DNA from 3 places in the Paraburkholderia sp. UCT2 genome. Region 2 is predicted to be linked to each of the others. Evidence: predicted binding sites of a transcription regulator. Region 2 holds the regulator's gene; each other region holds the start of a gene.
The links. The regulator LexA, encoded in region 2, represses DNA repair genes until DNA is damaged. The targets are predictions, from matches to a motif close to ACTGTATNNNNATACAGT.
Positions count from the first base shown of each region.

Region 1: the regulator LexA is predicted to act here: its motif matches at 4,743-4,760, upstream of recA (recombinase RecA).
Region 3: the regulator LexA is predicted to act here: its motif matches at 6,800-6,817, upstream of F6X39_RS33345 (PA0069 family radical SAM protein).

Region 1 covers NZ_VZQO01000008.1:123,648-134,031, reverse strand. Annotated here, with positions in the region: gene F6X39_RS09380 (MFS transporter) at 1-38, shown strand, start outside; tRNA gene F6X39_RS09375 (tRNA-Met) at 221-297, opposite strand; gene F6X39_RS09370 (MFS transporter) at 384-2,042, opposite strand; gene F6X39_RS09365 (sensor histidine kinase) at 2,250-3,809, opposite strand; gene F6X39_RS09360 (response regulator transcription factor) at 3,819-4,607, opposite strand; gene recA (recombinase RecA) at 4,862-5,938, shown strand; gene recX (recombination regulator RecX) at 5,946-6,695, shown strand; gene F6X39_RS09345 (DUF2889 domain-containing protein) at 6,826-7,500, shown strand; gene sucC (ADP-forming succinate--CoA ligase subunit beta) at 7,556-8,725, shown strand; gene sucD (succinate--CoA ligase subunit alpha) at 8,856-9,737, shown strand; gene F6X39_RS09330 (TerC family protein) at 9,903-10,384, shown strand, end outside.
Region 2 covers NZ_VZQO01000014.1:2,073-12,456, reverse strand. Annotated here, with positions in the region: gene F6X39_RS13730 (universal stress protein) at 383-850, shown strand; gene F6X39_RS13725 (DUF2939 domain-containing protein) at 969-1,586, opposite strand; gene F6X39_RS13720 (hypothetical protein) at 1,706-2,050, opposite strand; gene lexA (transcriptional repressor LexA) at 2,153-2,803, opposite strand; gene F6X39_RS13710 (sulfate ABC transporter substrate-binding protein) at 3,115-4,161, shown strand; gene cysT (sulfate ABC transporter permease subunit CysT) at 4,323-5,219, shown strand; gene cysW (sulfate ABC transporter permease subunit CysW) at 5,216-6,223, shown strand; gene F6X39_RS13695 (sulfate/molybdate ABC transporter ATP-binding protein) at 6,224-7,282, shown strand; gene F6X39_RS13690 (CysB family HTH-type transcriptional regulator) at 7,401-8,327, shown strand; gene F6X39_RS13685 (asparaginase) at 8,506-9,552, shown strand; gene F6X39_RS13680 (2-hydroxy-3-oxopropionate reductase) at 9,812-10,384, opposite strand, start outside.
Region 3 covers NZ_VZQO01000066.1:1,010-11,393, reverse strand. Annotated here, with positions in the region: gene F6X39_RS33385 (CobD/CbiB family protein) at 1-88, opposite strand, end outside; gene F6X39_RS33380 (NUDIX hydrolase) at 240-998, opposite strand; gene rplS (50S ribosomal protein L19) at 1,086-1,472, opposite strand; gene trmD (tRNA (guanosine(37)-N1)-methyltransferase TrmD) at 1,622-2,389, opposite strand; gene rimM (ribosome maturation factor RimM) at 2,415-3,149, opposite strand; gene rpsP (30S ribosomal protein S16) at 3,284-3,538, opposite strand; gene F6X39_RS33355 (PQQ-dependent sugar dehydrogenase) at 3,711-4,895, shown strand; gene F6X39_RS33350 (NINE protein) at 5,086-5,553, shown strand; gene F6X39_RS33345 (PA0069 family radical SAM protein) at 5,590-6,741, opposite strand; gene F6X39_RS33340 (Lrp/AsnC ligand binding domain-containing protein) at 6,887-7,375, opposite strand; gene F6X39_RS33335 (D-amino acid dehydrogenase) at 7,557-8,843, shown strand; gene F6X39_RS33330 (acyl-CoA dehydrogenase) at 8,984-10,384, opposite strand, start outside.

The DNA.
Region 1 (10,384 bases), on a different contig from region 2:
ACCCGACACCGGCTCAATCTCTTCACGACCTGAGCTAACGTGGCATTGCCGGGGTATCCGTCTGGAAAATGCGCGCATTGTTGCCGCTATTTCCCCAACGTCGAGTGGTGTGTCGCTGCGTCTGCCTGAACTCGGATGCCCATCGGTCGTCAGGCTTCGTGGCAGCGTTTCAAAACAAAAAAGCCGCTGTCCTTGTGGGACAGCGGCTTTTTCTTGAAGCTGGTGGCGAATCAGGGACTCGAACCCCGGACCTGCGGATTATGATTCCGTCGCTCTAACCGACTGAGCTAATTCGCCGAAAGAAGCGAGATTATGCTGGGGCCACCGGGGGCTGTCAACCCCCGGCTCACAACTTTTTCAGATAGCTCCGGCTGTCGGTCCACTCAATCCTTCGCGTAGATATCCGAGTCCTTGGTTTCGCGCACGAACAGCATGCCGATCACGAAGGTGGCCACCGCGATGATGATCGGATACCAGAGCCCCGAGTAGATGTTGCCCTTCGCCGCGACGATCGCGAACGCGGTGGCCGGCAGGAAGCCGCCGAACCAGCCATTGCCGACGTGATACGGCAGCGACATCGACGTATAACGGATGCGCGTCGGGAACATCTCGACCAGCATCGCCGCGATCGGCCCGTAGACCATCGTCACGTAGATCACGAGGATCGTCAGGATCACGATGCTCATCGGCCAGTTGATCTGAGCCGGATCAGCCTTCGGCGGATAGCCGGCGGCCTTCAGCGTCGCGGCGAGCGTCTTCTCGAACGTCTTGGCTTGCTCCTTCGCGTCGGCGGCGCGGCCGTCGAACGTGTTGACGACCGTATCGCCCACGCGGATCTGCGCGATCGTGCCGGCAGGCGCCGCGACGTTGTCGTAGTTCAGGCCGGCTCGCGACAGCGCGCCCTTCGCGATGTCGCATGAGCTCGTGAACTTCGCCGTGCCCACCGGGTTGAACTGGAACGAGCACTCGGCCGGATCGGCGATCACGACGATCGGCGACTTCGCGGTTGCCGCTTCGAGCGCCGGGTTCGTGTAGTGCGTGAGCGCCTTGAACAGCGGGAAGTAGGTGAGTGCGGCGATCAGCAGGCCGGCCATGATGATCGGCTTGCGGCCGATGCGATCCGACAGCGAGCCGAAGAACAGGAAGAACGGCGTGCCGATCAGCAGCGCGAGCGCGATCATGATGTTGGCGCTCGAACCGTCGACCCTCAGCGTCTGCGTGAGGAAGAACAGCGTGTAGAACTGGCCCGTGTACCAGACGACAGCCTGGCCGGCCGTCAGGCCGAGCAGCGCGATAATCACGACCTTCAGGTTCTTCCATTGGCCGAACGCTTCGGAAAGCGGCGCCTTCGAGGTCTTGCCCTCGGCCTTGATGCGTGCGAACACCGGCGACTCATGCAGTTGCAGGCGAATCCACACCGACACCGCGAGCAGCAGGATCGACACGAGGAACGGAATCCGCCAGCCCCAGGCGCCGAAGGCGTCTTCGCCCATGAACGTGCGAATGCCGAGAATCACGAGCAGCGACAGGAACAGACCGAGCGTGGCGGTGGTCTGGATCCATGCGGTGTAGAAGCCGCGGCGGTTCGCCGGCGCGTGTTCGGCCACGTAGGTCGCGGCGCCGCCATACTCGCCGCCGAGCGCGAGACCCTGCAGCAGGCGCATCGCGATGAAGAGCACCGGCGAAGCGATGCCGATCGCCGCGTAGCCCGGCAGGAAGCCGATGAGGAACGTCGACAGGCCCATGATGACGATCGTGATCAGGAACGTGTACTTGCGCCCGACCATGTCGCCGAGCCGCCCGAATACGATCGCGCCGAACGGCCGCACCGCGAAGCCCGCCGCGAAGCTGAGCAGCGTGAAGATGAACGCCGCGGTCGGATTGACGCCGGAGAAGAAGCTCTTGCTGATGAAGGCCGCAAGCGAGCCGGCCAGATAGAAGTCGTACCACTCGAAAACCGTACCCAGCGACGATGCGAAGATCACCCGCTTCTCATCGCGCGTCATCGGCACGTGCGAGATTTTCCCGCCAACGGTAGCCATATTGTCGTCTCCAATATTGATATATCCACGGATCGCCGGCACAGCCGTTCCCGTGCAACCGATTATTGGAGTGGAAACTTACGGCGTTCTGACTCGGCGCCTGAACCTGGGGTAGTCCGGTAAGCCGACGAATAGGCGTTCAATTTCCGTTAACGTGCTTGTATGTCCGCGCAACCCGCGCTGAAATATCTCAAAAAACGCTGACCGTCAAGCTGACGATAGAGGCGCGTTAGGGTAAGTCCCGCCCCGTTCGAGCACGTGCAAGCTGACGCGCACCAGTGTGCCGGCGAGCCGCGGTGACTCCTGGTAGACGTTGTCGTCGACGGTGAGCTCGCCGCCGTGCATTGCCGCAATCTCGCGCACGATCGCGAGGCCGAGGCCGCTGCCGTCGCCCTCGCGGCCCAGAATCCGGTAAAAGCGCTCGACCACACGCGAGCGCTCGCTGGCCGGAATGCCGAGCCCGGTGTCCTCGACTTCCAGTTGCACGAGCCGCGCGGGGGCGTCGTGCCGCACGCGCACGGTGATGCGGCCGCCCGCCGGCGTATAGCGGATCGCGTTGTCGATCAGGTTCGACAGCATTTCACGCAGCATCACCGGATTGCCGGCGACTTCGACCGGCGCGCCGGGCGCTTCGTAGCCGATGTCCATCTGCTTCGCGAGCGCGGCCTGCACCCATTCGCGCACCGCGCTGCGCGCGAGTTCGCCGAGTTCGACCGGCGTGAAGATCTGTCCCGACCGACGGTTTTCCGCGCGCGCCAGCGCGAGCAATTGCGTGACGAGCCGCGCGGCCTGCTCGGAGCTCGTTGCGATCTGTTCGAGCGAGCGACGAACCTCGGCCGACGCGTTCTGGCGCAGCGCGAGCTCGGCCTGGGTGCGCAGGCCGGCCAGCGGCGTTTTCATCTGATGCGCGGCGTCGGCGATGAAGCGCTTCTGCAGCTCCATGTTCTGTTCGAGGCGCGTGAGCAGATCGTTGAACGACGTGACGAGCGGCTCGATTTCCGGCGGCGCGCGGCGCGCTTCGAGCGGCGACAGATCGTCCGGCCGGCGCGCGCGGATATGCGCCTGCAGCGCATGCAGCGGCTCGAGCCCGCGCGACAGTCCGAACCACACGAGCAGGATCGCGAGCGGCAGGATCACGAACTGCGGCAGGATCACGCCCTTGATGATGTCGTTGGCGAGCTGGCTGCGCTTGTCGAGCGTTTCGGCGACCTGTACGAGCACGGCCTGCGCGCCCGGCGTCTGCGGAAACTCGACGGTCGTGTAGGCGACGCGGATGTCGTTGCCGCGCAGCACGTCGTCGCGGAATTCGACGAGGCCCGGTGGCGGGCGGTCCTCCTCGCGCGGCAGCGGCATGTCACGCTCGCCGGCCACGAGCTCGCCGCGCGTGCCGAGCACCTGAAAGAACACGCTGTCGACGTTGTCGGCGCGCAGGAAATCGCGCGTCGACTCGGGCAGCGACAGCTCCGCGACGCCGTTGACCGGATGGATCTGGCGCGCGAGCACGTAGGCGTCGGTTTCGAGCGCGCGGTCGAACGGCCCGTTCGCGATCGACTTCGCGACCAGGTAGGTGACCGCGAGGCTCATCGGCCACAGCAGCAGCAGCGGCGCGAGCATCCAGTCGAGAATTTCGCCGAACAGCGAGCGCGGACGCGCTTCGGCGGCGGCTTCGGTTTCGTCGGGCGCGGCGAACGGATTGGCGTAGCGCGCGTCGCGCGCCTCGTCGAGGTCCGCCGCGTGCGCCGTGGCGCGATCAGCGCGTGCGGACATCGCTGGCCTCTATTTGTAGTGGTGGCTCGCCGGCATCGCGGTGGACGACGGCGCGGTGGACGATTGTGCCGCTTGTGCCGTCTGCGGCTCGGAGCCGGCCGGGGTGGCGGGCGCGCTCGCATTTGCCGGCGGCGCCGCTTTTTCGAGACAGTAGCCGAGCCCGCGCACGGTGATGATGCGCACGCCGCTCGGTTCGATCTTCTTGCGCAGCCGGTGCACGTAGACTTCGATCGCGTTGTTGCTGACTTCCTCGCCCCATTCGCATAGATGGTCGACGAGCTGCTCTTTCGAGACCAGCCGGCCGATCCGTTGCAGCAGCACTTCGAGCAGCCCGAGTTCGCGCGCGGACAGATCGATCGCCTGGTCGTTGACGTAGGCGATGCGGCCCACCTGATCGAACGACAGCGAGCCATGCCGCACGACGGTCGGGCCGCCGCCCGCGCCGCGCCGTGTCAGCGCGCGCACGCGCGCTTCGAGTTCGTTCAGCGCGAAGGGCTTGGCCATGTAATCGTCGGCGCCGAGGTCGAGGCCTTTGACGCGTTCGTCGACGCTATCGGCGGCGGTCAGGATCAGCACGGGCAGGTTCGAATTGCGCGCGCGCAGGCGGCGCAGCACCTCGAGCCCGGACATGCGCGGCAGGCCCAGATCGAGGATCAATAGGTCGAACGTCTGCATTGACAACGCGGTATCGGCTTCTACGCCGCTTTTCACGTGATCGACCGCATAGGCCGATTGGCGGAGTGATCGAACCAGACCATCCGCGAGTATGCTGTCGTCTTCGGCAATCAGAATTCGCATGATGCGCCAGCCTGGCTTTGCCGGCACCGTGGGGTTGCCCCGGCGCGCAGCGGTCTCCGAACATTATTGTGGGTAGTTGGGGCGATGCGACAGTAAAAGATGCGCGTTCGCATCACAATCGCGCTTGCCAAAACTACTGTTTTTTTATACAGTGTCTGCGTTTCGTGTGATGTCCTGGAGACTCCGCTCGATTCGAGTGGAACCACGGGTGCACATCTGTCTCAGACGCCGTTCATCATAGCAAAGGACGATTCATGGAAGAAAGCAAGAAAGGCTCGGCTGGACTGACTGCTGAAAAGAGCAAGGCTCTCGCCGCCGCGCTCGCGCAGATCGAAAAGCAGTTCGGCAAAGGGTCGGTCATGCGGCTCGGCGCAGGTGAGGCAGTCGAAGACATCCAGGTGGTCTCCACCGGATCGCTCGGCCTCGACATCGCACTGGGCGTCGGCGGTTTGCCGCGCGGCCGCGTGGTCGAAATCTACGGTCCGGAATCGTCCGGTAAAACCACGCTGACGCTGCAGGTCGTCGCCGAAATGCAGAAGCTCGGCGGCACCGCGGCGTTCATCGACGCGGAACACGCGCTGGACATTCAATACGCGGGCAAGCTCGGCGTGAACGTCGCCGACCTGCTGGTCTCGCAGCCGGACACCGGCGAACAGGCGCTCGAAATCGCCGACGCGCTGGTGCGCTCGGGCTCGATCGACATGATCGTGATCGACTCGGTCGCGGCGCTGGTGCCGAAGGCGGAAATCGAAGGCGAAATGGGCGACTCGCTGCCGGGTCTGCAGGCGCGTCTGATGTCGCAGGCGCTGCGCAAGCTGACCGGCACGATCAAGCGCACGAACTGCCTCGTGATCTTCATCAATCAGATCCGCATGAAGATCGGCGTGATGTTCGGCAACCCGGAAACCACCACGGGCGGTAATGCGCTGAAGTTCTACGCGTCGGTGCGTCTCGACATTCGCCGCATCGGCTCGATCAAGAAGAACGACGAAGTGATCGGCAACGAAACGCGCGTGAAGGTCGTCAAGAACAAGGTGGCGCCGCCGTTCCGTGAAGCGATTTTCGACATCCTGTACGGCGAGGGCATCTCGCGTCAGGGCGAAATCATCGACCTCGGCGTGCAGGCGAAGATCGTCGACAAGGCCGGCGCATGGTACAGCTACAGCGGCGAGCGGATTGGTCAGGGCAAGGACAACGCGCGTGAATTCCTGCGCGAAAATCCGGATATCGCTCGCGAAATCGAGAACCGTATCCGCGAATCGCTGGGCGTTACCGCGATGGCGAACGCCGTGACCGGCGCGGACGCTGAAGTCGCGGGCGAAGAAGAGTAAGCATCAAGTGATACGCAAAGGCCGGCCGCTGTCCGGTTTCGACTCCGGACGCTATCCGGACGGCCCGCGCGACGCGGCGGACGGATCGCCTGAGTCCGGCGAACCGTTCGACGCACATGACCGCGCCGCGGGCCGCGGCCCGCAGCGTACGCGGTCTGCGCCCGCTGCAGCGTCGTCCAGCCGGGATTCCTCCGGACTCGGTTCCCCAATCCCCTCCGAGGTCACCTACACCCGCTCGCGTCGCCAACCCGGCGAAGAGAAGCCGGGCCAGTCCGACAAAGACGACAGCAGAAAATCCCAACGCCCCGCCCGTTCGCTGAAAGCGCGCGCGCTCGGCTATCTGTCGCGCCGCGAATATAGCCGCGCCGATCTCGCCCGCAAGCTGAAGCCTTACGTCGAGGAAACCGATTCGCTCGACACGGTGCTCGACGCGCTGCAGGCCGAAAACTGGCTATCCGACTCGCGCTTCGCGGAAAGCCTGATCCATCGGCGCGCATCGCGGCTCGGCGCGAACCGCATTCTCGGCGAACTGAAGCAACACGCGCTCAACCCGGCGCTCGTCGAAGAGGCGAGCGCGCAATTGCGCGAAACCGAACTCGCGCGTGCCCAGGCGGTCTGGCGCAAGAAGTTCGGCCAGTTGCCGCAAACGCCGGCCGAGCGCGCGAAGCAGGCACGCTTTCTCGCGTCGCGCGGCTTCTCCGGCGCGACGATCGGCAAGATCCTGAAGGGTATCGACGACATCGGGGACGGCGACTAACACGCCAGTCTCGACGGGTAGGGCAATTACCGCGCCGTAACCTGGCGCCAGGCCGTGCGCAATCGGGGCTGTCCCAAATACCCGTTATGCTAAACTCCAGAAGTTTTCCAATCCGGCCTTTCCTTCCCGCATGTCGCTCTCCCCGCCAGTGTCCCGTCAGTTGCGCCATCGTCGCGCAATCAGAGCGGAAGCTTACGAGCGAGCCGATGGCCTGTGGGATGTGGAAGCGTGCCTGACCGACGAAAAGCCACGCGATGTCGCGCTTGCGTCGGGTGTCCGGCCCAATGGTCAGCCGATCCATGAACTCTGGCTTCGCATCACCATCGATCGCAAGCTCAATGTCGTCAACGCCGAGGCGTCGTCCGACTGGGTGCCCTATCCAGGGTTGTGCCAGGCCAGCAATCCCGCCTATCGTGCCCTCATCGGGCTCAATCTGTTCCACAACTTCCGTCGCGATGCTGCCCGTTTGCTGGCCGGCACGGCCGGTTGCACGCATCTCACCGAGCTGTGCGCGATCCTGCCGACCGCCGCGATCCAGGCGTTCGCCGGCGACGTATGGAACACCGATGACGGCACGCCGGGTGCGGACGCGGGTTCGGGAGACGAATCGTCTGACGGCACAGGCGAGTATTCCAACGACAAACCGCCATTCCAGCTGGGACGCTGCCACGCGCTGCGTTTCGACGGCGAGGCGGTGAAACAGTTTTATCCGCGCTGGTATGGTCATGCACCGCGTCCGGCGGAACGCGCGGCCTCGTCGGACGGCGCGGCGGCTCGCGAACGAAGCGGCGACGCGTCGGCCTGAACGGCGGCAACGGAATCGAAGTTCTATCCAACTCTCAGACTGAAGGGAATCACGCATGAAGATTCACGAGTACCAGGGTAAGGAAATCCTGCGGAAATTCGGCGTCGCGGTACCGCGCGGCAAGCCGGTCTTCTCGGTGGATGATGCGGTCAAGGCCGCGGAAGAGCTGGGCGGCCCGGTGTGGGTCGTGAAGGCTCAGATCCACGCGGGTGGCCGTGGCAAGGGCGGCGGCGTCAAGGTCGCCAAGTCGCTGGAACAGGTTCGCGAGTACTCGAACCAGATCCTCGGCATGCAGCTCGTCACGCACCAGACCGGTCCGGAAGGCCAGAAGGTGAACCGTCTGCTGATCGAAGAAGGCGCCGACATCAAGAAGGAACTGTATGTCGGTCTCGTGATCGATCGCGTTTCGCAGAAGATCGTCGTGATGGCGTCGAGCGAAGGCGGCATGGACGTCGAAGAAGTCGCGGAAAAGACGCCTGAGCTGATCCACAAGGTTGCCGTCGATCCGTCGACTGGCCTGAAGGACTCGGAAGCAGACGACCTCGCGAAGAAGATCGGCGTGCCCGACGCTTCGATCCCGCAAGCTCGCGCGATCCTGCAAGGCCTGTACAAGGCATTCTGGGAAACCGACGCATCGCTCGCCGAAATCAACCCGCTGATCCTGACCGGCGACGGCAAGGTCATCGCACTCGACGCGAAGTTCAACTTCGACTCGAACGCGCTGTTCCGTCACCCGGAAATCGTCGCGTACCGCGATCTGGACGAAGAAGATCCGGCTGAAATCGAAGCGTCGAAGTTCGACCTCGCGTACATCTCGCTCGACGGCAACATCGGCTGTCTGGTGAACGGCGCCGGCCTCGCAATGGCAACGATGGACACCATCAAGCTGTTCGGCGGCGAACCGGCGAACTTCCTCGACGTCGGCGGAGGAGCTACGACCGAGAAGGTCACCGAAGCGTTCAAGATCATGCTGAAGAACCCGAACCTGACCGCGATTCTGGTCAACATCTTCGGTGGCATCATGCGCTGCGACGTGATCGCGGAAGGCGTGATCGCGGCCTCGAAGGCCGTGTCGCTGAAGGTGCCGCTCGTGGTCCGCATGAAGGGCACGAACGAAGACCTGGGCAAGAAGATGCTCGCCGAATCCGGCCTGCCGATCATCTCGGCGGACAGCATGGAAGAGGCGGCTCAGAAGGTCGTCGCGGCTGCTTCGGGCAAGGCGTAAGCCAGCTGTCCACGGCGCATTTACCAGCTCATTTGCCAGGTTTACGAGTGGCGGCGCGCAAGCGACACAGGCGTGAAGCATCGCGCCGAGTGGCGCTACCGCGCGACGCCAAACGAACAGAGGTCAATACATGTCGATTCTGATCAACAAAGACACCAAGGTCATCACGCAGGGCATCACCGGCAAGACCGGTCAGTTCCACACGCGTGCTTGCCGTGAATACGCAAACGGCCGCGAAGCGTACGTCGCGGGCGTGAACCCGAAACGCGCCGGCGAAGATTTCGAAGGCATCCCCATCTACGCGAGCGTCGCTGAAGCCAAGGCTGAGACGGGCGCGAGCGTGTCGGTGATTTACGTTCCGCCGGCAGGCGCTGCCGCCGCAATCTGGGAAGCAGTCGAAGCCGACCTGGATCTCGCAATCTGTATCACGGAAGGCATTCCCGTCCGTGACATGATCGAGATCAAGGACCGTATGCGTCGCGAAAACCGCAAGACGCTGCTGCTCGGACCGAACTGCCCGGGCACGATCACGCCGGACGAGCTGAAGATCGGCATCATGCCGGGTCACATCCATCGCAAGGGCCGCATCGGCGTCGTGTCGCGTTCGGGCACGCTGACGTATGAAGCAGTCGGCCAGCTGACCTCGATCGGCCTCGGCCAGTCGTCGGCAGTCGGCATCGGCGGCGACCCCATCAATGGTCTGAAGCACATCGACGTGATGAAGATGTTCAACGACGATCCGGAAACGGACGCCGTCATCATGATCGGCGAAATCGGCGGTCCGGACGAGGCGAACGCCGCGCACTGGATCAAGGACAACATGAAGAAGCCGGTGGTTGGCTTCATCGCTGGCGTCACGGCGCCTCCGGGCAAGCGCATGGGCCACGCCGGCGCGCTGATCTCGGGCGGTGCGGACACCGCCGAAGCGAAGCTGGAAATCATGGACGCGTGCGGTATCAAGGTCACGAAGAACCCGTCGGAAATGGCGCGTCTTCTGAAGGCGATGCTGTAAATCGAATTCGTGTGCCGTTGGCGCGCGATTTTGATATGCTTACGAACTCCTTTCGTGAGCGGGCGGTCCCGAAAAGCGGCGGAGTGCAGACTCCCCCGCTTTTTTTTATCCGCGCTTGCGCCGCGGTTCTGTCCGCGCGGTCGATTTTTTCTTATGCTTTTTTCCATGCTCGAATTCTTCACGACCCTCCATTGGGGCTCGGTCTTTCAGATCATCGTCATCGACGTTCTGCTTGGCGGCGATAACGCGGTCGTCATTGCGCTCGCCTGCCGCAACCTGCCGCAGTCGCAGCGCGTGCGTGGCATCGTGTGGGGGACCGCCGGCGCGATCGCGCTGCGCGTCGTGCTGATCGCGTTCGCGGTCGTGCTGCTCGACGTGCCGTTCCTGAAGTTCGCGGGCGGCTTGCTGCTGCTGTGGATCGGCGTGCGCCTGCTCGCGCCGGCGCACGACGCTCACGACAACGTGACGCCGGCCGACAAGCTGATCTCGGCGGTGAAGACGATCATCATCGCGGATGCGGTGATGAGCGTCGACAACGTGATCGCGATCGCGGGCGCGGCCGAAGCCGCGGAGCACGAGCACCGGTTGGCTTTGGTGATCTTTGGCCTCGTCGTGAGCATTCCGCTGATCGTGTGGGGCAGCCAGCT
Region 2 (10,384 bases):
CAACATACCTGCGATGCACGCATTGCGCACGCGAAGCCGCTTACTCCAGGTTTCGGATCGCTGATGCGAGCGGGTGTCCGGGAACGCGTCATGCGTGGGGTGCGATGCGCTCGTCGGTGTCGATTGGCGCCGCTGATTGGCGGTGGCACGACTGGCACGACTGGCACGTCAACCGGCCCGCAGTGTGTCGACGCAGCGTTCGCAAACGAAGTTTTGCATTGCGGCATCCGTGTGCAAACGCTGCGTCGGGTCGCCCAACGCTTGTGCAGACTGGATCGGCATGCACCGGGTATGCACTTAGCGTTTTCCATCCCTTGCAAGCCGAATTGCGGCGCACCATGATTGATTCAGACCGCGCTTTCCGCGCGAATGGAGAAAACAGATGGCGAGCTACCAGAAAATCCTGTTGTGCTACGACGGCTCGCGCGAAGGCCGCAAAGCCCTGCGTTGCGGTGCCGATCTGGCGTTGGAACTGAAGGCGGAAACGCATCTGCTGTCGGTCGTCGACATGCGTTCGAGCATCGCGCAGAGCGCGGGCCTGTTGACGGACGTCGCCTGCGGCAGCTTCGAAAAAACGGCCCGCGAGATTCTGCAGGAGGGCGTGAACTGGCTGACCGAGCGAGGCGTGAGCGCGCAAGGGCATTTCGCATTCGGTCATCCGATCGACGAGATCGCCAATCTTGCCAACGAGTTGCAGGTCGACCTCGTGGTGGTGGGTCATCGCTGCCGGACTGGTTTGTCGCGGTGGTGGATGGGGGCGGGCAACACGCCGCTGCTCGACCGCGTGTCGTGCAGCATTCTGGTGGCGTGCTCGTCCGCCCAGGAGCAGCAGCAGGCGGCTGCAGCGTAATAGGCTAATGAGGGACGCGAACTCGCGCGCCCCGTCATCTAGCCCAGATGTGAATAGACCTTGTCGCGTGGCCGGCCCCGCTGGCCAGCCACGCATCCCATCCGGCCAGGCTTCGATCTCACTCGTTCAGATTGATCGCCGCGAGCTTCCACGTGACCAGACCTTCGCGACGAAAGATTGCCGAATAGTTCGCGTTACCTTCGCCACGCCGGTACGTGATGACAAACTCGTTGAGACTGCGATAGCCGGCCGTGCTTTGACGCCCGGGCGGCGGTGCGCTTGCCTGCGTGGTGGTGTCGCCCGCGGCTGGTGCGGCCGGCGCTTCGCCGCCCGCGGCTGGCGGCGCGGACGGTTGCTCGCCCGGCGTGCCACGCGGCGGCATGCCGTTCAGCAGCGCCGCGACGCCGTCGGGTGTCGCATAGGCATCGACGAGCGGGCCGATCAGCGTCACGCCGATCACCGCGCCGATCGTGGCCATCTTGTTGCCGGCATCCGCCTCGAGCCGGCGTGTCAGCATGGCGCCCACCTGTTGCTTCAGGCTATCGCGTAGCGCGGGAAAGTCCACATACTGATTGACGGTTTGCACGTCACGCGCATCGGCGGCGCGTTTGAGATTGTTCACCGCGAGATACGGTGATGCATAAATAAAGCCCAGCGCGGCAATCACGATCACCACGATCAGCGTGATCAGCAGCGGCCGGGTGGCGCTGCCCTGTATGCGTTTCCGAATTGTCATCGAATGGGACTCCACGTCAGTGATGATCTAACGTCGAGCACGGCGAGGTCGGAACGATCCCATCCCACGCGAATCTCTGAACATCCGAAGTGCTTGTTGCATGCGTACTCAGGATTCGCTCAGGCTTCGAACACCGCGCCGTGCACGTTGGCTTCGTCGGCTATGCAACGATCGATCATACGGCATACGGCGTCGACCGTGCCGACCATGATCAGTCGCGACGGTCCGTGATAGACCCGCACCGGCGCGCGACGCGCGGGCTCGGCGATGTTCAGCGCCGAATTCAGCGACACGCGCGCGAACGCCGGCAACGACGACGGCAGACCGGAAGCTTCGGCAGCCGCGTCGAACAGCGACGGCGTGCGCGCAGCGGGCGCCTCGATTAGCGCGCAGGGCGTGAGCTTGCGCAGATGGCGCAGACGGCCGAACTGGCGAAAGGGCAACAGGCGGGCAAGGCGTTCCATGAGTCTCTCCAGGCGATTCGGCGTAGATGCGGGCGTAGATGCGGGCGTAAATGCGGCTTGGGTTGGACAAACCGGCGCAAGCGTTCCGGCGACAGCGAAAGATCAGAACTCGCTGGGGCGGATCAGCCCGACCGCGATCCCTTCGAGCGCGAAATCGGCGCTGCCGGATTCCACGAAGATGTTGTCGTAATCGGGGTTTTCGGCGATCAGTTCGATGCCGTTCGGCCGGCGCTTCAGACGTTTGACCGTTACGTCGTCGCCAAGCCGCGCAATGATGATCTGGCCGTCCTTCGCTTCGGTGCGCTTTTGCACCGCGAGCAGGTCGCCGTCGAGAATGCCCGCGTCGCGCATCGACAGGCCGCGCACCTTCAGCAGGTAGTCGGGCTTGCTCGAGAATAGCGCCGGGTCACACGCGTAGTGCTGCGAGATATGTTCCTGCGCGAGGATCGGGCTACCCGCCGCGACCCGGCCGATCAGCGGCAACGACAACTGCATCAGGCCCGCATGCGGCAGGGTGAACTGATACGGCGCGTCCTCCTGCCCGGACAGCAGGCGGATGCCGCGCGACGCGCCGGCCGCGAGTTCGATCACGCCCTTGCGCGCCAGCGCGCGCAGATGCTCTTCCGCGGAATTGGCCGAGCTGAACCCGAGTTCGGCGGCAATTTCCGCGCGAGTGGGCGGAAAGCCGGTGCGTTCGATCGCGCGGCGGATCAGATCGAAAACCTGCTGCTGTCGTGCGGTGAGTTTTGTCATGGCCACTGTATGTATGAACAGGTGACTGTATTTTTATACAGTATTCGGCGCATTTCAAGCTTTACTTTAAGTTCGGCGCAAGGGTCGCGTTGGGGCGTCGTTTATCGGCGACATGACGGCGTTGTCGGCGTCCCAACCGCCGGCGCATCTGTCGTTACCACTTTTGAGCATTAAAAAATGAAGAAACATTATTTTTAATAATGAAAGCGCTTCGATAGACTGGCCTCCGGTTGGCGCTCATGTGCACGTGACCGCGACGCAGAACAACACCAGACGCTCATCAGCGGACCATCACGCGGAGAAAAATTGAAATGAACCATCGGCATATGGGGCTTGCGGCTCGAACCAGAAAACTGATCGCGGCGCTCGCCGTCGGCGCGGCGGGTGCGCTCGGCATGTTGGGCGCAAGCGGCGTCGCGCACGCCGACACCACGCTGTTGAACGTGTCCTACGATCCGACGCGCGAGCTGTATCAGGACATCAATCAGGCATTCGGCAAGGAATGGAAGGCCAGGACCGGCGAAGCCGTCACCTTCAAGCAGTCGCACGGCGGCTCGGGCGCGCAGGCTCGCTCGGTGCTCGACGGACTGCAGGCCGACGTCGTGACGCTTGCGCTCGCCTATGACATCGACGCGCTCGCGAACAAGGGGCTCGTCGACAGGAACTGGCAAAAGCGTCTGCCGGACAACGCATCGCCGTACACGTCGACGATCGTGTTTCTGGTGCGCAAGGGCAACCCGAAGCACATCAAGGATTGGGACGATCTGGTGAAACCGGGCGTGTCGATCGTGACGCCGAATCCGAAGACCTCGGGCGGCGCGCGCTGGAATTATCTGGCCGCGTGGGCGTACGCCGAGCATCAACCGGGCGGCAACGACCAGAAGGCCAGGGAGTTCGTCGGCAAGCTGTACAGGAACGCCGGCGTGCTCGATTCGGGCGCGCGCGGCGCGACCACGAGCTTCGTGCAGCGCGGTATCGGCGACGTGCTGATCGCGTGGGAAAACGAGGCGTTCCTGTCGCTGAAGGAGTTTGGTCCGGACAAGTTCGAGATCGTGGTGCCGTCGGTGAGCATTCTGGCCGAGCCGCCGGTCGCGGTGGTCGACAAGGTCGTCGACAAACACGGCACGCGCAAGCTGGCCGAAGCGTATCTGAACTTCCTGTATAGCGAGCAAGGTCAGGAGATCGCCGCGCGCAATTTCTATCGTCCGCGTTCCACCAAGGTGCCCGCCGATCTGACCGCGAAGTTTCCGAAGCTGAAGCTGTACACGATCGACGATTCGTTCGGCGGTTGGACCAACGCGCAGAAGACCCATTTCGCGGACGGCGGCGTGTTCGATTCGATTTATCAGCCGCAGTAAGAACCACCGCCTGAATCACAGCCAGGGGCAAAAGGGCGCGCCCAATGGGCGCGCTTTCGGCTAACCGGGGTCCCGGTGGCCAGCAGTGCGGCAGTACCGCAGTACGGCAGCACGGCAAAACGAACAACCGCGCGAGCATCAACCATGAACGAGTATCCAGCATGACCACGTTGACCTTCCGCAAGCCGAGCGCATTGCCCGGTTTTGGCCTGACACTCGGCATCACGGTGGCTTATCTGAGCCTCGTGGTGCTGATTCCATTGGCGGCGACCTTTCTGAAAACCGCGACGCTCGACTGGGATCAGTTCGTGCGCGCGGTCACGTCGCCGCGTGTGCTCGCGTCGTATCGGCTGACGTTTTTCTCGGCGCTAGGCGGCGCGCTGATCAACGCGGTGTTCGGCTTTCTCGTCGCGTGGGTGCTGGTGCGCTACACGTTTCCGTTCAAGCGTATCGTCGATGCGGTCGTCGATCTGCCGTTCGCGTTGCCCACCTCGGTGGCGGGCATTTCGCTAGCGGCCGTGTATGCGGGCAACGGCTGGATCGGCCAGTTCCTCGCGCCGCTCGGCATCAAGATCGCGTTCACGCCGGCGGGCGTGCTGGTCGCGCTGACGTTCATCGGCCTGCCGTTCGTCGTGCGCACGGTGCAACCGGTGCTCGAGGAGTTCGAGCGCGAGCAGGAGGAGGCGGCCGCGTGTCTCGGCGCGTCGCGCTGGCTCACGTTTCGCCGCGTCGTGCTGCCGGCCGTGTTGCCGGCGCTGCTGACCGGCTTCGCGCTCGCCTTTGCGCGCGCGCTCGGCGAATACGGCTCGGTAATCTTCATCGCCGGCAATGTGCCGATGAAGTCGGAGATCACGTCGCTCCTGATCATCACGAAGCTCGAGCAATACGACTATGCGGGCGCGACGGCGCTCGCGGTCGTGATGCTGGTCGTGTCGTTCCTGATGCTGCTGTCGATCAACACGCTGCAGTGGTATCTGCAGCGGCGCACGAGCCGCGGCAAGACGGGATCGGCGCCAGTGGCCACGAGCGTCGCCGCTATCGGTGGAGGTGTGCAATGAGCCGCGTTCCGACCAATCCGGCGAGCGTGGCGCGTCGCCCCGATCCGGTCAGCGAGCCGGCGGTCGTGCGCTGGCTGCTGATCGGCCTCGCACTGCTGTTTCTCGCGCTGTTTCTGGCCGTGCCGCTCGCCGCGGTGTTCTACCAGGCGCTGAACAAGGGGCTGCGTTTTTACTTCGAAGCGCTCGCCGATCCGGATGCGCTGTCGGCGATCAAACTGACGCTGCTCACCGCGGCGATCGCGGTGCCGCTGAACCTCGTGTTCGGCCTCGCGGCGTCGTGGTGTATCGCGAAGTTCGAATTCCGCGGCAAGGCGCTGCTGACCACGTTGATCGATCTGCCGTTTTCGGTGTCGCCGGTGATCTCCGGTCTGATCTACGTGCTGATGTTCGGCGCGCAGGGCTGGTTCGGCCCGTGGCTCGAAGATCACGACGTGCAGATCATCTTCGCGGTGCCGGGCATCGTGCTCGCGACGATCTTCGTCACGTTCCCGTTCGTCGCGCGCGAGCTGATTCCGCTGATGCAGGCGCAGGGCAACGACGAGGAAGAAGCCGCGCACGTGCTCGGCGCATCGGGCTGGCAGACGTTTCGTCGCGTCACGCTGCCGAACGTCAAGTGGGGTCTGCTGTACGGCGTGATTCTATGTAATGCGCGCGCAATGGGCGAGTTCGGCGCGGTGTCGGTCGTGTCGGGCCATATTCGCGGGCAGACCGACACGATGCCGCTGCACGTCGAAATCCTCTACAACGAGTACAACTTCTCGGCCGCGTTCGCCGTGGCCTCGCTGCTCGCGCTGCTGGCGCTGGTTACGCTGGGGCTCAAGCTGTTGGCCGAGCGTCATATGTCGGCGGAACTGTCGGCGGCGCGCGAAGTGCCTGCGTATGCGGGGCCCGTGTCGCCGTCCGGCGCTTCGCAGGCCAATAGCGCGCAGTCCGCTTCGCATTCGTTTTTCGTCAACGCCACGCCTGCGTCGCAGCGACATCCGCTCAAGCAAGGAGAGCTGTAAATGGGTATCACCGTTCGTAACCTGCAAAAGCGCTTCGGCGATTTCGTCGCGCTCGACAACGTGTCGCTCGACTTTCCGCCGGGCGAACTCGTCGCGCTGCTCGGGCCGTCGGGTTGCGGTAAGACGACGTTGCTGCGTGTGATCGCCGGCCTCGAATATGCGGATGGCGGCCGGGTCGAGCTGCAAGGCCAGGATGTCGCGGCGGTCGGCGCGCGTGAGCGCGAGGTGGGTTTCGTGTTCCAGCACTACGCGCTGTTCCGGCATATGACGGTGTTCGAAAACGTCGCGTTCGGGCTGCGCGTGAAGCCGCGCAAGGAACGTCCGTCCGAGAAGGTGATTCGCGAGAAGGTGCATGAGTTGCTGAAGCTCGTGCAGCTCGACTGGCTCGCGCAGCGCTATCCGTCGGAGCTGTCCGGCGGCCAGCGCCAGCGCATCGCGCTCGCCCGTGCGTTGGCCGTGGAGCCGAAGGTGCTGTTGCTCGACGAGCCGTTCGGCGCGCTCGACGCGAAGGTGCGCAAGGAACTGCGCAGCTGGTTGCGTCGCCTGCACGACGATCTGCATATTTCGACGATCTTCGTCACGCACGATCAGGAAGAAGCGCTCGAAGTGGCGGACCGCATCGTCGTGCTCAATCGCGGGCATGTCGAGCAGGTCGGCAGCCCACAGGAGGTGTACGACCATCCGCAGACGCCGTTCGTCTACGAGTTTCTCGGCGCGGCGAACCGTCTGCATGGCAGCGTCGATGCGCAAGGCTTCGTCGTCGATGGCGCGGCGCTGCCGGTCGCGATCGCGGCGGGTTTTAGGGGCCCGGCGTTTGCCTATGTGCGGCCGCACGATCTGCAGTTGTATCCGCAGGCGGCGGGGCATCGCGAGGGCATTGTCGTCGACGTGCGGCGCGTGGTGACGCTCGGCGGTTCAGTGCGCGTCGAGCTCGCCGGTCGCGAGGGCAATTTGCTCGAAGCCGAACTCGATCGCGAAACGTGGCGTGATCTGCAACTCGCGGTGGGCGACGGCGTCACCGCGGTGCCGCGCGCGCTGCGGGTGTTTCCGGCGCAGTGAGATGGCGGCGCCGCTGTGCGGCGCTGTGGACAGGAGAGAACGTATCAGCCGTACCGCGTGGATCGGCTGGCATTTGCGGCTCCAATAACTCAACTCTGGCGGAACCGGAGACACAACGATGAATTTCCAGCAATTGCGCTTCGTGCGCGAAGCCGTGCGGCAGAACATGAACCTGACCGAAGCGGCGAACGTGCTCTACACCTCGCAGTCGGGCGTATCGAAGCAGATCAAGGATCTCGAGGACGAACTCGGGGTCGACATCTTCATCCGCCGCGGCAAGCGTCTGACCGGGCTCACCGAACCGGGCAAGGCCGTGCATCAGTTGATCGAGCGGATGCTGCTCGATGCGGAGAATCTGCGCCGCGTCGCTCGTCAGTACGCGGATCAGGACAGCGGCCACCTCGTCGTCGCGACCACCCACACGCAGGCACGCTACGCATTGCCGAAGGTGATTCGGCAGTTCACGTCGGTGTTCCCGAAAGTGCATCTGGCGCTGCGCCAGGGCAGCCCGCAGCAGATCGCGCAGATGATCATCAACGGCGAGGCGGATATCGGCATCTCGACCGAGGCGCTCGACCGTTTTCCCGACATCGTCACGTTCCCGTGCTATTCGTGGCATCACGTCGTGGTGGTGCCGAAGGATCATCCGCTCGTCGGCCGTGCGAATCTGACGCTCGACGAGATCGCCGAATTCCCGATCGTCACCTACGACCAGGACTTCACCGGCCGCTCGCATATCGATCAGGCGTTCGCGAAAGCGGGTGCGTTGCCCGACGTCGTGCTGACCGCGATCGACGCCGACGTGATCAAGACCTACGTCGAACTCGGCATGGGCATCGGCGTGGTCGCGGCAATGGCCTACGACCCGAAGCGCGACAGCGAACTCGTCGCGCTCGACACGCAGCATCTGTTCGAGGCGAGCACCACGCGTGTCGGCCTGCGCAAGGGGGCGTTCCTGCGCGCGTACGCCTATCGGTTGATCGAGATGTTCGCGCCGCAGTTGAGCGAGGCAGACATCGCGGCGCAGTTGCGCGAGGCGGCTTAGAGCCGCGAGCAGCTTAGGGTGGGACTCGCACCCGTCATCAATACGTGTGGTGATGAGTGCAATTGGGCACCGCATGAGATTTAAGCCCGCTCGCGCGTTGCGCACGCTCGCGCAAGCCGAACCCGCGTCCGGTCTTCCACACATGGCGACGCGAAGCGCATCGCTTACAATCGCCGCCATGAATACCCCGACTTCTCCCTCTCTCCCGATTCCCCCCGGCCATAGCACCGCGCCGACGCTGCCGCGCATCGCGGTGCTCGCGACCGGCGGCACGATCGCCGGCGCGGCCCCGGATGCGGCCAATACGTCGGGCTATCAGGCGGGCGTCGTCGGCGTCGATCAACTGCTCGCGGCGGTGCCGGCGTTGTCTACGGTCGCGCGAATCGCGCCCGAGCAGATCGCCAGCGTCGACAGCAAGGACATGTCGCTGCCGCTGTGGACCACGCTCGCGCAACGTATCAACGCGCTGCTCGCGACGGACGACGTCGACGGCGTGGTGGTCACGCACGGCACCGATACGCTCGAGGAAACCGCCTACCTGCTGCATCTGACCGTCAAGTCGGACAAGCCGGTCGTGTTGACCGCGGCGATGCGCCCAGCGTCGGCGCTGTCCGCCGACGGTCCGCTGAACCTGCTAAACGCGGTGACGGTCGCCGCGCACACGGCGGCACGCGGGCAGGGCGTGCTGGTCGCGTTCAACAACCGGATTCATAGCGCGCGCGACGTCGTGAAAACGAGCACGTATGCGGTCGATGCGTTCCAGTCGCCCGAAATCGGCGCGCTCGGCTGGGTGCAGGATGGCCGCGTCGAATTCCAGCGCGGCGTGGTGCGCGCGCATACGGTCGCGAGCGAATTCGCAATCGATGCGGCGTGGCCGCAGGTGGAGATCGTCCCGAGCTATGCGGGCGTGTCGCGGATCGCCATCGATGCGCTGGTCGCCGCGGATGTGCGTGGCATCGTGGTGGCGGGAACGGGCAATGGCTCGATCCACCAGTCGTTGCAGCAGGCACTGGCGGATGCCGCGTTGCGCGGCGTGGCGGTGGTGCGCTCGTCGCGCGTGGGTTCGGGGCATGTGATGCGCAACGGCGCGGCGGCCGACGATGCGCTCGGTTTCGTCAGCGCGGGATCGCTGAATCCGTACAAGGCGAGGGTGCTGCTGATGCTGGCGCTGGCCGCGGGCCACACTGCGCCGGCGGCGTTGCAGAAGGTGTTCGATACGTATTGATTGGCGAATCCGACAGCCGGACACCCGACGACGACGTCTGACCGACCAAGGCTTCCCCGTCACCGACGGGTGCCGCTGCGGACCCCACTTGCCGCTCTCAGCCCAGAGCGGCGCGATTTGCCCGTTACGCCGCGCCGGCAACCCAAGCTGCCGTGCAACGAACGGGCGCCCCACCTGTGTTCACCGTGACTTCGCCGATGCCGAAGCGGCAACCGGCGGAATCAACGGCGAGCTGAACTGAAGAGGAATCACGAAGACCTCAAGCCGCCTTCGCTTCCTCGCTATCCGGCGCCTGCGCGACCTCATGATTCGCCATGATTTCGAGCGCGCGCACCATCGCCGAGTGATCCCACGCCTTGCCGCCGTTCGCGGCGCAGACGCTGAACAGTTGCTGCGCGCTCGCGGTATGCGGCAGCGCGATGCCGAGCTTACGCGCGCCATCGAGCGCGAGATTCAAGTCCTTCTGATGCAGCTCGATGCGAAAGCCCGGATTGAACGTGCGCTTCGTCATGCGCTCGCCATGCACTTCGAGAATCCGCGACGACGCGAAGCCGCCCATCAGCGCGCGCCGGACCCGCTCTGGGTCGGCGCCCGAGCGCGACGCGAACAGCAGCGCTTCCGCGACCGCTTCGATGTTCAGCGCGACGATGATCTGATTCGCGACCTTGCAGGTCTGACCCGCGCCGTTGTCGCCGATCAGCGAGATGTTCTTGCCCATCAGCTCGAACAACGGCTTGGCCAGCGCAAAGGCTTTGTCGGGACCGCCGACCATGATCGTCAGCGACGCATCCCGCGCGCCGATTTCGCCGCCGGACACCGGCGCATCGAGATA
Region 3 (10,384 bases), on a different contig from region 2:
ATTGAAGCAACGCGGACAACGGATTGTTCGGCGACAGCGCGCGTACCTGTTCAATGATCAGAGCCAGCAATACGGAGAAAAAAGTCATGCGATGCGCCGTGCTTTTTAAGTTTTTTACGATTGTTTTATAACGATAGCACAGGGTCGGATGAGTCTGAACGCGGATGCTGACAAAGCGCCGACAAGTGCGTCGTTCGCGCAACTGTGCATCGTCGAAGCGGCGATGCGAGTCACGTTATTTATGCGGCGAGAAACCGATACAGGTTGCGCAGCATCGCCGCCGTCGCGCCCCAGATGAAATGATGGCCGCCTTGCACGGCTGCTGGCGTGACCGTCTGCGCGTGGTGCGCGCCGCGCTGCTCGGCGGCCTCCGGAGCCACCGTCAATTCGCCGCGCGGATACGGCATCGCGAAGAAGCGGCGCTCTCCGCCCTCGTAGCGGAACAGGCGCTCTTCGTGGTTGGACGGGTCCATCAGGAACGCGAGCGGCACTTCGAAGACCTCGGCCACTTCGAGCGTATCGATCTCCAGCGAGAACGGCGGGTGCACAAGAGCGACGACCGGCGACACGCGAAAGCCGGTGCCAGTGAGATAGTCGGGCAACGCGCCGAGAACTTCGACGCGCGACGCGTCGAGGCCCACCTCTTCGCGCGCTTCGCGCAGAGCCGTAGCAGTCGCATCAGCGTCGAACGGTTCCTGGCGGCCGCCGGGAAAACTCACCTGACCGGCGTGATCGTTCAGATGGTCCGCGCGCTGCGTGAGCAACACGGTAAGACCACGCGCGCGCACGACGAGCGGCACCAGCACCGCGGCCACGCGCGGATCGAGGTCGGTATTGCGCCACGGCGCATCGGCAATTTTCTCGGGTGTCCAGGCTAGCTGCCGATCAAAGCGCGCCCGCAGTGCATCGGGCGTCAGACGCTCGCGCGCGACCGGTGGCAGATCGGCGCCTGTCGCGATGACAGGCAGAGTTTCTGGCTCAAAGACGGGGCGGATCAACGGGTCTCTCTGATGAGCGTGGACATACCGCTATTTTGACCTGGCCAACAAAAAAGCACCCGCGAGGGGTGCTTTTTCTTACAGCATTTACGCTTGGGAAGTAGCGCGGTCTTTCGAAACCAGCTTTTCCTTGATTCGAGCCGACTTGCCCGAACGCTCGCGCAGATAGTACAGCTTCGCACGACGCACATCGCCGCGACGCTTGACGACGATGCTAGCCAGCAGCGGCGAATACGTCTGGAACGTACGCTCGACGCCTTCGCCCGACGAAATCTTACGGACGATGAACGACGAATTCAGACCACGGTTACGCTTGGCGATCACGACGCCTTCGTAAGCCTGCACACGCTTACGCGTGCCTTCAACCACGTTCACGCTGACGATGACCGTATCGCCCGGACCAAAATCCGGAATGGTCTTTTCGCCGAGAACGCGCGCGATTTCTTCCTGCTCGAGTTTTGCAATCAGATTCATCACTGACTCCTAGATCCATCTTGTCGGCGTTCGTACCTGCCTCACGTGCTTACTGCGTTGGGCTACGGCCCCGATAGAGGATGGGTTCACATCTGGCACCGCGCACGCATGCACGGCACCGCCTTGTGTCCGCTCGAAAGACCGGGGCCTCAGGCCTTCGACTCTTCCTTCGCGAGACTCGCGAGCCACGCCTCGTCGGCACGGCTCAGCATTCTGTTCTTTCTGGCCTTCACGATCAGATCGGGCCGCTTGTTCAACGTGTTGCGCAATGCTTCGCGCCGCCGCCACGCTTCGATTTCCGCATGATGGCCGCCGAGCAGCACATCAGGCACCCGCACGCCCTCGTATTCCTCGGGACGCGTGTAGTGCGGACAATCGAGCAGCACATCGACGAAGCTATCCTGCACCGCCGACTGTGAGTCGTTCAGCACGCCAGGCAACTGACGCACGACCGCATCCATCAACGCCATCGCGGGCAACTCGCCGCCCGACAGCACGAAGTCGCCAAGGCTTACTTCTTCGTCGACTACACGGTCCAGCAGACGCTGGTCGATCGCTTCATAGCGCCCGCACAACAGGATCAGACCGGGTTCGGCCGCGAACTTCATCACGCGCTCGTGATTCAGTGTGGCGCCTTGCGGCGACATCATCACGACGCGCGACGCGCCGATGCCCTGCTCCGACTGCGCCGCTTTCGCGGCACTGATCGCATCTTCGAGCGGCCGGGCCAGCATAACCATGCCGGGGCCGCCGCCGTATGGGCGATCGTCGATCGTGCGGTAGTTGTCGGTCGTGAAATCGCGCGGATTCCACGTACGCAACCCATAGCGCTGCTGCTTCGCGGCCCGGCTGGTGATACCCCAGTCAGTCAGCGCGCGGAACATTTCTGGAAAGAGCGTCACGACATCGAACTGCATCGCTCTCCCCGCTCAACGATAGATTTCAATAGTCAGCTTCCCAGTCGACGACGATATGCTTTGCCGCCTGGTCCACCGTTTTGACAAAGACGCCGACGAACGGGATCAAACGCTCGCCTGCGACCGGCTTGCCGTTCTTGTCGGTAGCCGGATATTCGATGCGCAGCACCGACTGCGCGCCGTTGTCGATCATGCTGGCGACTTTGCCGAGGTTGAGCCCGGCGAGATTCACCACGTCCAGGCCGATCAGATCGACCCAGTAGAATTCGTCGGCTTCGAGCGCCGGAAATTCGCTACGGCCGATGTATACACGAGAACCGCGCAAAGCCAACGCCGTATCGCGGTCAGCGACGCCACCCAGACGGGCGACCACGCTGTCGCTATGTGTTTTGGCCTGCAACGACGGCGCCGATTTGCGCTCCTGGCCTTTCAGCAGCCACCAGCGCTTCGCGCTCAGCAAGACGTCGCCGCCTTGCCCGGCATCCGCATGCGCGGCTACCTTGACCCAGCCTTTGAGACCATAGGCGTCGACGATTGCGCCGACTTCGACCGCATCGGCCGGCCAGCTTGCCGCCGTTTCGATGCGCATTTCTGCAGCTTCGAAATCGGCGTTCGCGGCATTGGCTTGCGCCTCTTTCGCCTTGCCGTCGGTTCGTTCGACCGGCTTGCGGACGAATGCACCGAACGACGCCTGACCAGACGCCTTTGCGCGCGAAGCTGCCTTGACGCTACCAGAACTGCCGGAATCACGCTCAGACATCGAATAACCTCGACAACAACTTCGCAGCCTGCTTTGGCGTCTGCTTCAGTAAAACAAATTGCGCATCGGACTGCTCACGCGAGTTGCGCGAGCCGCCGGCCGAACCGACGACGATACGCCTGCGGGCCGCCATATCAAGCAGCCGGCTGCGCCTTTTGCGCTTCCTTCACGAGACGTTCGACGGTCGGCGACAGTTGCGCGCCAACACCTTGCCAGTACGTCAGGCGATCCTGAGCGATACGCAGGGACTCGCCCTTCGTAGCGACCGGGTTGTAGAAACCGACGCGCTCGATGAAGCGGCCGTCACGACGGCTGCGCGAGTCGGTGGCGACGATGTTGTAGAACGGGCGCTTCTTGGAGCCGCCACGAGCCAAGCGGATGATGACCATACTAGAATCCTTGAAAACCGGGGTTCGGAACGACTGAAACACGCGATTATAGCGGGAAACCGACGCCATAACAAACACTTACCGGGATAAACTGCGGAACCGGACTGCACCCCACCTTCTACAAGAGGTGCGAGAACCCGTTCAAACGCCCGAATTACCTGAAGGAGCGCCTGTGCAACGCCAGCCGAAACTCCCGTTTCCGTTCGCCTTTTGTGCCTTTTTCGTACGCTTTGCTGGACTTTCGCGCACCTCGTGCAGCCGGATTCTACGTGCGGTAGCGGCCGCGGTTATCGCTGCGCAGGCGTTGACGGCAATCGCCGCGCTGCCCATCGAGAAAATCAAGCTGCCGCCGGGCTTTCACATCGAAGTGTTGTCGGACGAGGTGCCGAGCGCGCGCGCGATGACGTTGTCGCCCAAGGGCATTCTCTACGTGGGCAGCGACGATGGCCATGTGTATGCGCTCGAGCTGCGGAACGGCCGCGTGACGGGTCACCACGTGATCGCGTCCGGGCTGCAGATGCCCGCCGGCGTCGCGTGGCGCGACGGCGCGCTGTATGTGTCGGCCGTGTCGAAAATCGTGCGCTTCGATGCGATCGACTCGCACCTGAACGATCCGCCGAAACCGGTCGTTGTCACCGACAAGCTGCCAACGGACACGCATCACGGCTGGAAATTCATCGCGTTCGGCCCGGATGGCAAGCTGTACGTGCCGCAAGGCGCGCCGTGCAACATTTGCCAGAGAGATCCGGACCGCTTTGCGATGATCGGCCGCATGAACCCGGACGGCAGCCACTACGAGGTCGTCGCGCGCGGCATCCGCAATTCGGTCGGCTTCGCGTGGCATCCGGTCACCCACGAACTTTGGTTCACCGACAACGGTCGCGACCTGCTCGGCGACGATATTCCGAGCGACAAGCTCAACCGCGCGCCGCTAGTCGGCATGAACTTCGGCTTTCCGTACTGTCACGGCGGCGACACGCCCGACCCCGAGTTCGGCAAGGATCATCCGTGCAGCGAATTCACGCCGCCAGTGGTCAAGCTTGGCGCGCACGTGGCGGCGCTTGGCATGCGCTTCTACGACGGCCCGATGTTTCCAGCCGACTACCGCAACAATATCTTCATCGCCGAGCACGGCTCGTGGAACCGCAGCAAGAAGGTCGGCTACCGCGTCGTGCGCGTGATCACCGACCCTGACGGCAGCCACGCACGCCAGCAGATCTTTGCCGAAGGCTGGCTGCAACCCGGCGAATCGGTCTGGGGCCGCCCCGCCGACGTGTTGCCGCTGCCAGACGGTTCGCTACTGATCAGCGACGATACCGCCGGCGCAATCTATCGCATCACGTATTCAGCGCCGTAACGCGCGGATGCACGCATGCCCGGCTGAACTCACCCTGAGCCAGGTCCGGCGCATCTCGCCACTCCGCTTTCAGCCTCGGCGATCGTCCTCCACGTGACCACCCGCGCGCCGCAGGCGTAGAATGCGCGTCGGTCCGCGCCCCCGCGGCGCGCCGCTCCTTTCGACCGCCCGTCACTCTGCCCACGCGTTCATGCCCACCGCTGCCTCGACTTCCCCGCGCTTCAGATCCAAGACGCTCACCGCCGCGTTGGCGTTCCTGTTCGGCAGCCTCGGCGCCCACCGCTTCTATCTGTACGGCACCCGAGACATCTACGGCTGGGCGCATCTACTCGGCACGCTGATCGGCATTCCCGGCGTGATGCTGCTGGTCGCGACCGAGCGCGCGTCGATCCTGGGCTGGGTGCTCGCGCCGATCGGCGCGGTTTCGCTGTTTGCCGCGTTTCTGGCGGCGCTCGTCTACGGGCTGCGTCCTGATCAGAAATGGGATGCGCAATTCAACACCCACACGCAACGCAAAAGCCGCTCCGGCTGGACGGTCATTTTCGTCGTGATCTTTTCGCTGCTGATCGGTGCGTTTCTGCTGATGACCGGTCTCGCGCTCGCGTTCCAGACCTACTTCGAAAGTCAGGTCGAAGCGGCCAAAGCGATTTCGCAGTAATGCCCCCGTGGCGGGACCCGCAGACGTTCCTGCGCGCTAGAAAAGCCTCAGTTGCGGATTGTCGCGCGCCGGTGCGCTCACCTGCTCGGCGCGCGGCGGCTCGATCCGGCGGAAATGCGACATGTCGAGAATGCCGCGGTCCCGCCCGTTCAACCCTAACCGACGCACGGCCTTGTGAAAGCGCTGCCTGAGCAGGTCCGCCCATAAGCCCTCTCCCTTCATGCGGGTCGAGAACGAAGAATCGTAATCCTTGCCGCCTCGCATGTCGCGCACACGGCTCATCACGCGCTCGGCCCGATCCGGGAAATGTGCGCCCAGCCAATCCTTGAACAGCGGCGCGACCTCCCACGGCAGCCGCAGCACGATATAGCTGGCATTGCTGGCGCCCGCTTCGGCGCATGCTTCGAGCACACGCTCCATATCCGGTTCGGTGACGAACGGGATCACCGGCGCGATGCTGACGCCGACCGGAATGCCCGCCTCGCTTAGCGTACGGATCGTGCGCAGCCGGCGCGACGGCGTGGCCGCGCGCGGTTCGAGCGTGCGCGCGATGTCGGCGTCCAGCGTGGTGATGGTGATCGCCGCCATGAATTGCCCGCGCTCGGCCATCGGCGCAAGCAGGTCGATGTCGCGCTCGATCAGCGATGATTTGGTGATCGCCGCGAACGGGTGGTTGCGCTCGCTGAGCACCTCGATCACACGACGCGTAAGACGCAAGTCACGTTCGGCCGGCTGCCATGCATCGGTGGCGACGCCGAGCGCGATCGGCTCGGGTGCATAGGATTTCTTCGACAGTTCCCGCTCGAGCAGTTCTGGCGCGTTGATCTTCGCGTAGATGCGGCTTTCGAAATCGAGCCCGGGCGACAAGCCCAGGTAGCTGTGCGTGGGCCGCGCGAAGCAATAGATGCAGCCGTGTTCGCAGCCCCGGTAAGGATTCAGCGACACATTGAACGGAATGTCAGGCGACGCATTGCGTGTGAGGATGGTTTTTGCGCGCTCCTCGAACACCTGCGTGCGCAGGACCTTCGGCTCCCCGTCTCCGTCGGCCGTCTGCCAGCCGTCGTGGACGGCTTCGCGCTGGTCGACTTCGTAGCGGCCTTGCAGGTTCGTGACCGCGCCGCGCCCCTTGCGAGGCGCCGGCGGCGCGATCGGAAATTCGGGAATGTCAGGGGTGTCGGGGTCATCCACGGCGGGCCACGCAAAGCAAACGCAAACAGGAAGCGCCAAAAGAAAGCGGCGCAAAACACCTGTACAAATATACAGTGTTTACGCCGTTTGTCGAGCACTTCGTTGGTCGCTTGATGCGCGTCCAACCCCGTCAGTGAACCGGCACCTACTCGCCCACCGCGATCGTCAGCGTCTCCTTGATTTCCTCCATCACCACATAGCTCTTCGACTGCACCGCGCCCGGCAGCTGCAGCAGGATATCGCCGAGCAACTTGCGGTAATCGGCCATTTCGCCGATGCGCGCCTTGATCAGATAGTCGAAATCGCCCGACACGAGGTGGCACTCGAGCACCTCGGGGATCTTCTGCACCTCGCGCCGGAACAGATCGAACATGTTGCCACTCTTGTGATCGAGCGTGATCTCGACGAACACGAGCAGCGCCGCGCCCAGCTCGGCCGGGTTCACGCGGGCGTAGTAGCCGGTGATCACGCCGTCGCGCTCCATCCGCTTGACGCGCTCGATGCAAGGCGTCACCGACAGACCGACCTGCTCCGCCAGGTCCTTCATCGCCATACGGCCGTCCTGCTGCAGGAGCCGCAGGATCTTGTGATCGAGCTTGTCGAGAGCCCGCACGGGCTGGCGCTGGGTACGCATGGTGTTTTTTCTAAAAATGATGAAAATACAATAACAAAACCTGTCTCACTGTTAATAGTATAGCGGTTAACACTGGGCAAACGGCATTTCACCTCACATTGCACCTCGCCGAATCGAAATCAGATCGAACCCGGCGACGAGCGTCTTGCCCTCACTCAATTTTTGGATATCCGGAGCAGCTATGCGAGTCGTCGTTTTGGGCAGTGGCGTCGTCGGCGTGACGAGTGCGTATTACCTCGCGCGCGCCGGTCACGAAGTGACCGTTATCGATCGCGAGGCCGGCCCGGCGCTCGAAACCAGTTTCGCCAACGCGGGCCAGATCTCGCCGGGCTACGCTTCGCCATGGGCCGCCCCGGGCGTGCCGCTGAAGGCCGTCAAGTGGATGTTCCAGAAGCACGCGCCGCTAGCGATTCGCGTCGACGGCACCGCGTTCCAACTGCAATGGATGTGGCAGATGCTGCAGAACTGCACGGCGCCGCGCTATGCGGTGAACAAGGGCCGTATGGTGCGGCTGGCCGAATACAGCCGCGACTGCCTGCAGGCGTTGCGCGCCGAGACCGGCATCGAGTACGAAGGCCGCACCGGCGGCACGCTGCAGGTATTTCGCACGCAACAGCAGTTCGACGGCGCCGCGAAAGACATCGCCGTGCTGCAGGAAGCCAACGTGCGATACGAGCTGCTGACGGCCGACGAACTCGCCAAGGCCGAACCAGCCCTCGCCGCGGTGTCGCACAAGCTCACCGGCGGCCTGCGCCTGCCCGGCGACGAAACCGGCGACTGCCAGATGTTCACGACGCGCCTCGCGGCGCTCGCCGAGGAACTGGGCGTCAAGTTCCGCTACAACACGTCGATCGACGCGCTCGCGATGGCGGGCGGCCGCATCGCCGGCGTGCAGTGCGGCGGCGAACTCGTGCGCGCGGATTCGTTCGTGGTCGCGCTCGGCTCGTATTCGACGCGCTTCCTCGATGGCATAGTGAAGATTCCGGTCTATCCGCTGAAAGGCTATTCGATCACCGCGCCGATCGTCGACGCGGCTGCCGCGCCGGTGTCGACCGTGCTCGATGAGACCTACAAGATCGCGATCACGCGCTTCGATGACCGGATTCGCGTCGGCGGGATGGCCGAGATCGTCGGCTTCGACAAATCGCTGCGCCAGGCGCGCCGCGAGACGCTCGAGCTTTCTGTGAATGACCTGTTCCCGGGCGGCGGCGACACGTCGAAGGCGACGTTCTGGACCGGTCTGCGGCCGATGACGCCGGACGGCACGCCGATCGTCGGCCGCACGCCGGTGCCGAACCTGTTCCTGAACACCGGCCACGGCACGCTTGGCTGGACGATGTCGTGCGGCTCGGGCCAACTGCTCGCCGACTTGATGTCGGGCAAGCAGCCCGCGATTCGCGCGGACGATCTGTCGGTGCATCGCTATCTCGGCGAGACCGCGGGCGAGCATCGGCCGGCGTATGCGTGAGTTTGAGTGGCGTGCGCTGACGCGGCCCTGCCCGCGGCGCAGGCCGCAACAAACAGCAGCCGGACAAACAAACGGCGCCTCGCGGGGCGCCGTTTGCATTTCAATGTGCTGCCGCGATCGCGGCCGGCATCGAGGCATGCTCAGAACTGGTCTTCCGACAAAGCCAGCACACCCTCGCCCCCCTTCGCGCTGACGATCGCCACTTCGAGCGCCGCCGCCTGTGGCAACACGTGCTCGGCGTAGAACCGCGCGGTCGCGATCTTCGCGTCATGAAACGCTGGGTCCTCGTCGCGCTTCGTCGCCGCGGCAAGCTGCGCACGCGCCATCTGCCAGCCGCCCAGCACGATGCCCGCGAGCTTCAGATAGGGCACGCTGCCCGCGAACACCGCATTCGGATCGCCCTTCGCATTGGCGACGACGAAATCGACGACCGCGCCAAGCGCGCGCTGGCCCTGCGCGAGCTGTGTGCGCATCGACGCGAACGCCGCGCCCTGCTGCGCGCCAAGCGCTTCAACCGTTTCGGCGACGCCAGCGAGCAGTTCCTTCGCGACCTTGCCGCCGTCGCGCAGCGTCTTGCGACCGATCAGGTCGTTGGCCTGGATCGCGGTCGTACCTTCGTAGATCGGCAGAATGCGCGCGTCGCGGTAGTACTGCGCGGCGCCGGTTTCCTCGATGAAGCCCATGCCGCCATGCACCTGCACGCCGAGGCTCGTCACGTCGATCGACAGCTCCGTGCTCCAGCCCTTCACGATCGGCACGAGATATTCATAGATTGCCTGATGCTTCGCGCGCGTCGCATCGTCCGGATGACGATGCGCGATATCGCAGTGCGAGGCCGCGACGTAGGCGAGCGCGCGCGACGCCTCGGTGAGGCTGCGCATCGTCGACAGCATGCGGCGCACGTCCGGGTGCTGGATGATCGCGACCGACTGCTTCGCGGAGCCGTCCACGGGACGGCTCTGCACGCGCTCTTTCGCATACGCGACCGCCTTCTGATATGCGCGATCCGAGATCGCGACACCTTGCATGCCGACCGCGAAACGGGCGGCGTTCATCATGATGAACATATATTCGAGGCCACGATTCTCTTCGCCGATCAGCTGACCGAGCGCGCCGCCGTGATCGCCGAACTGCAGCACCGCGGTCGGGCTCGCCTTGATGCCGAGCTTGTGCTCGATCGACACGCAATGCACGTCGTTGCGCTCACCGAGCGAACCGTCTTCGTTGACGAGAAACTTCGGCACAAGGAACAGCGAGATGCCTTTCACGCCATCGGGCGCGTTCGGCGTGCGTGCGAGCACCAGATGCACGATGTTCTTCGCCATGTCGTGCTCGCCCCACGTGATGAAAATCTTCGTGCCGAACAGCTTGAACGAACCGTCGGCCTGCGGCTCGGCGCGCGTGCGTACGAGCGCGAGATCGGAGCCGGCCTGCGGCTCGGTCAGGTTCATCGTACCGGTCCATTCGCCGGAAATCAGCTTGGGCACATAGGTCTGTTTTTGCGCTTCGCTGCCAGCGGTTAGCAGCGCTTCGATGGCGCC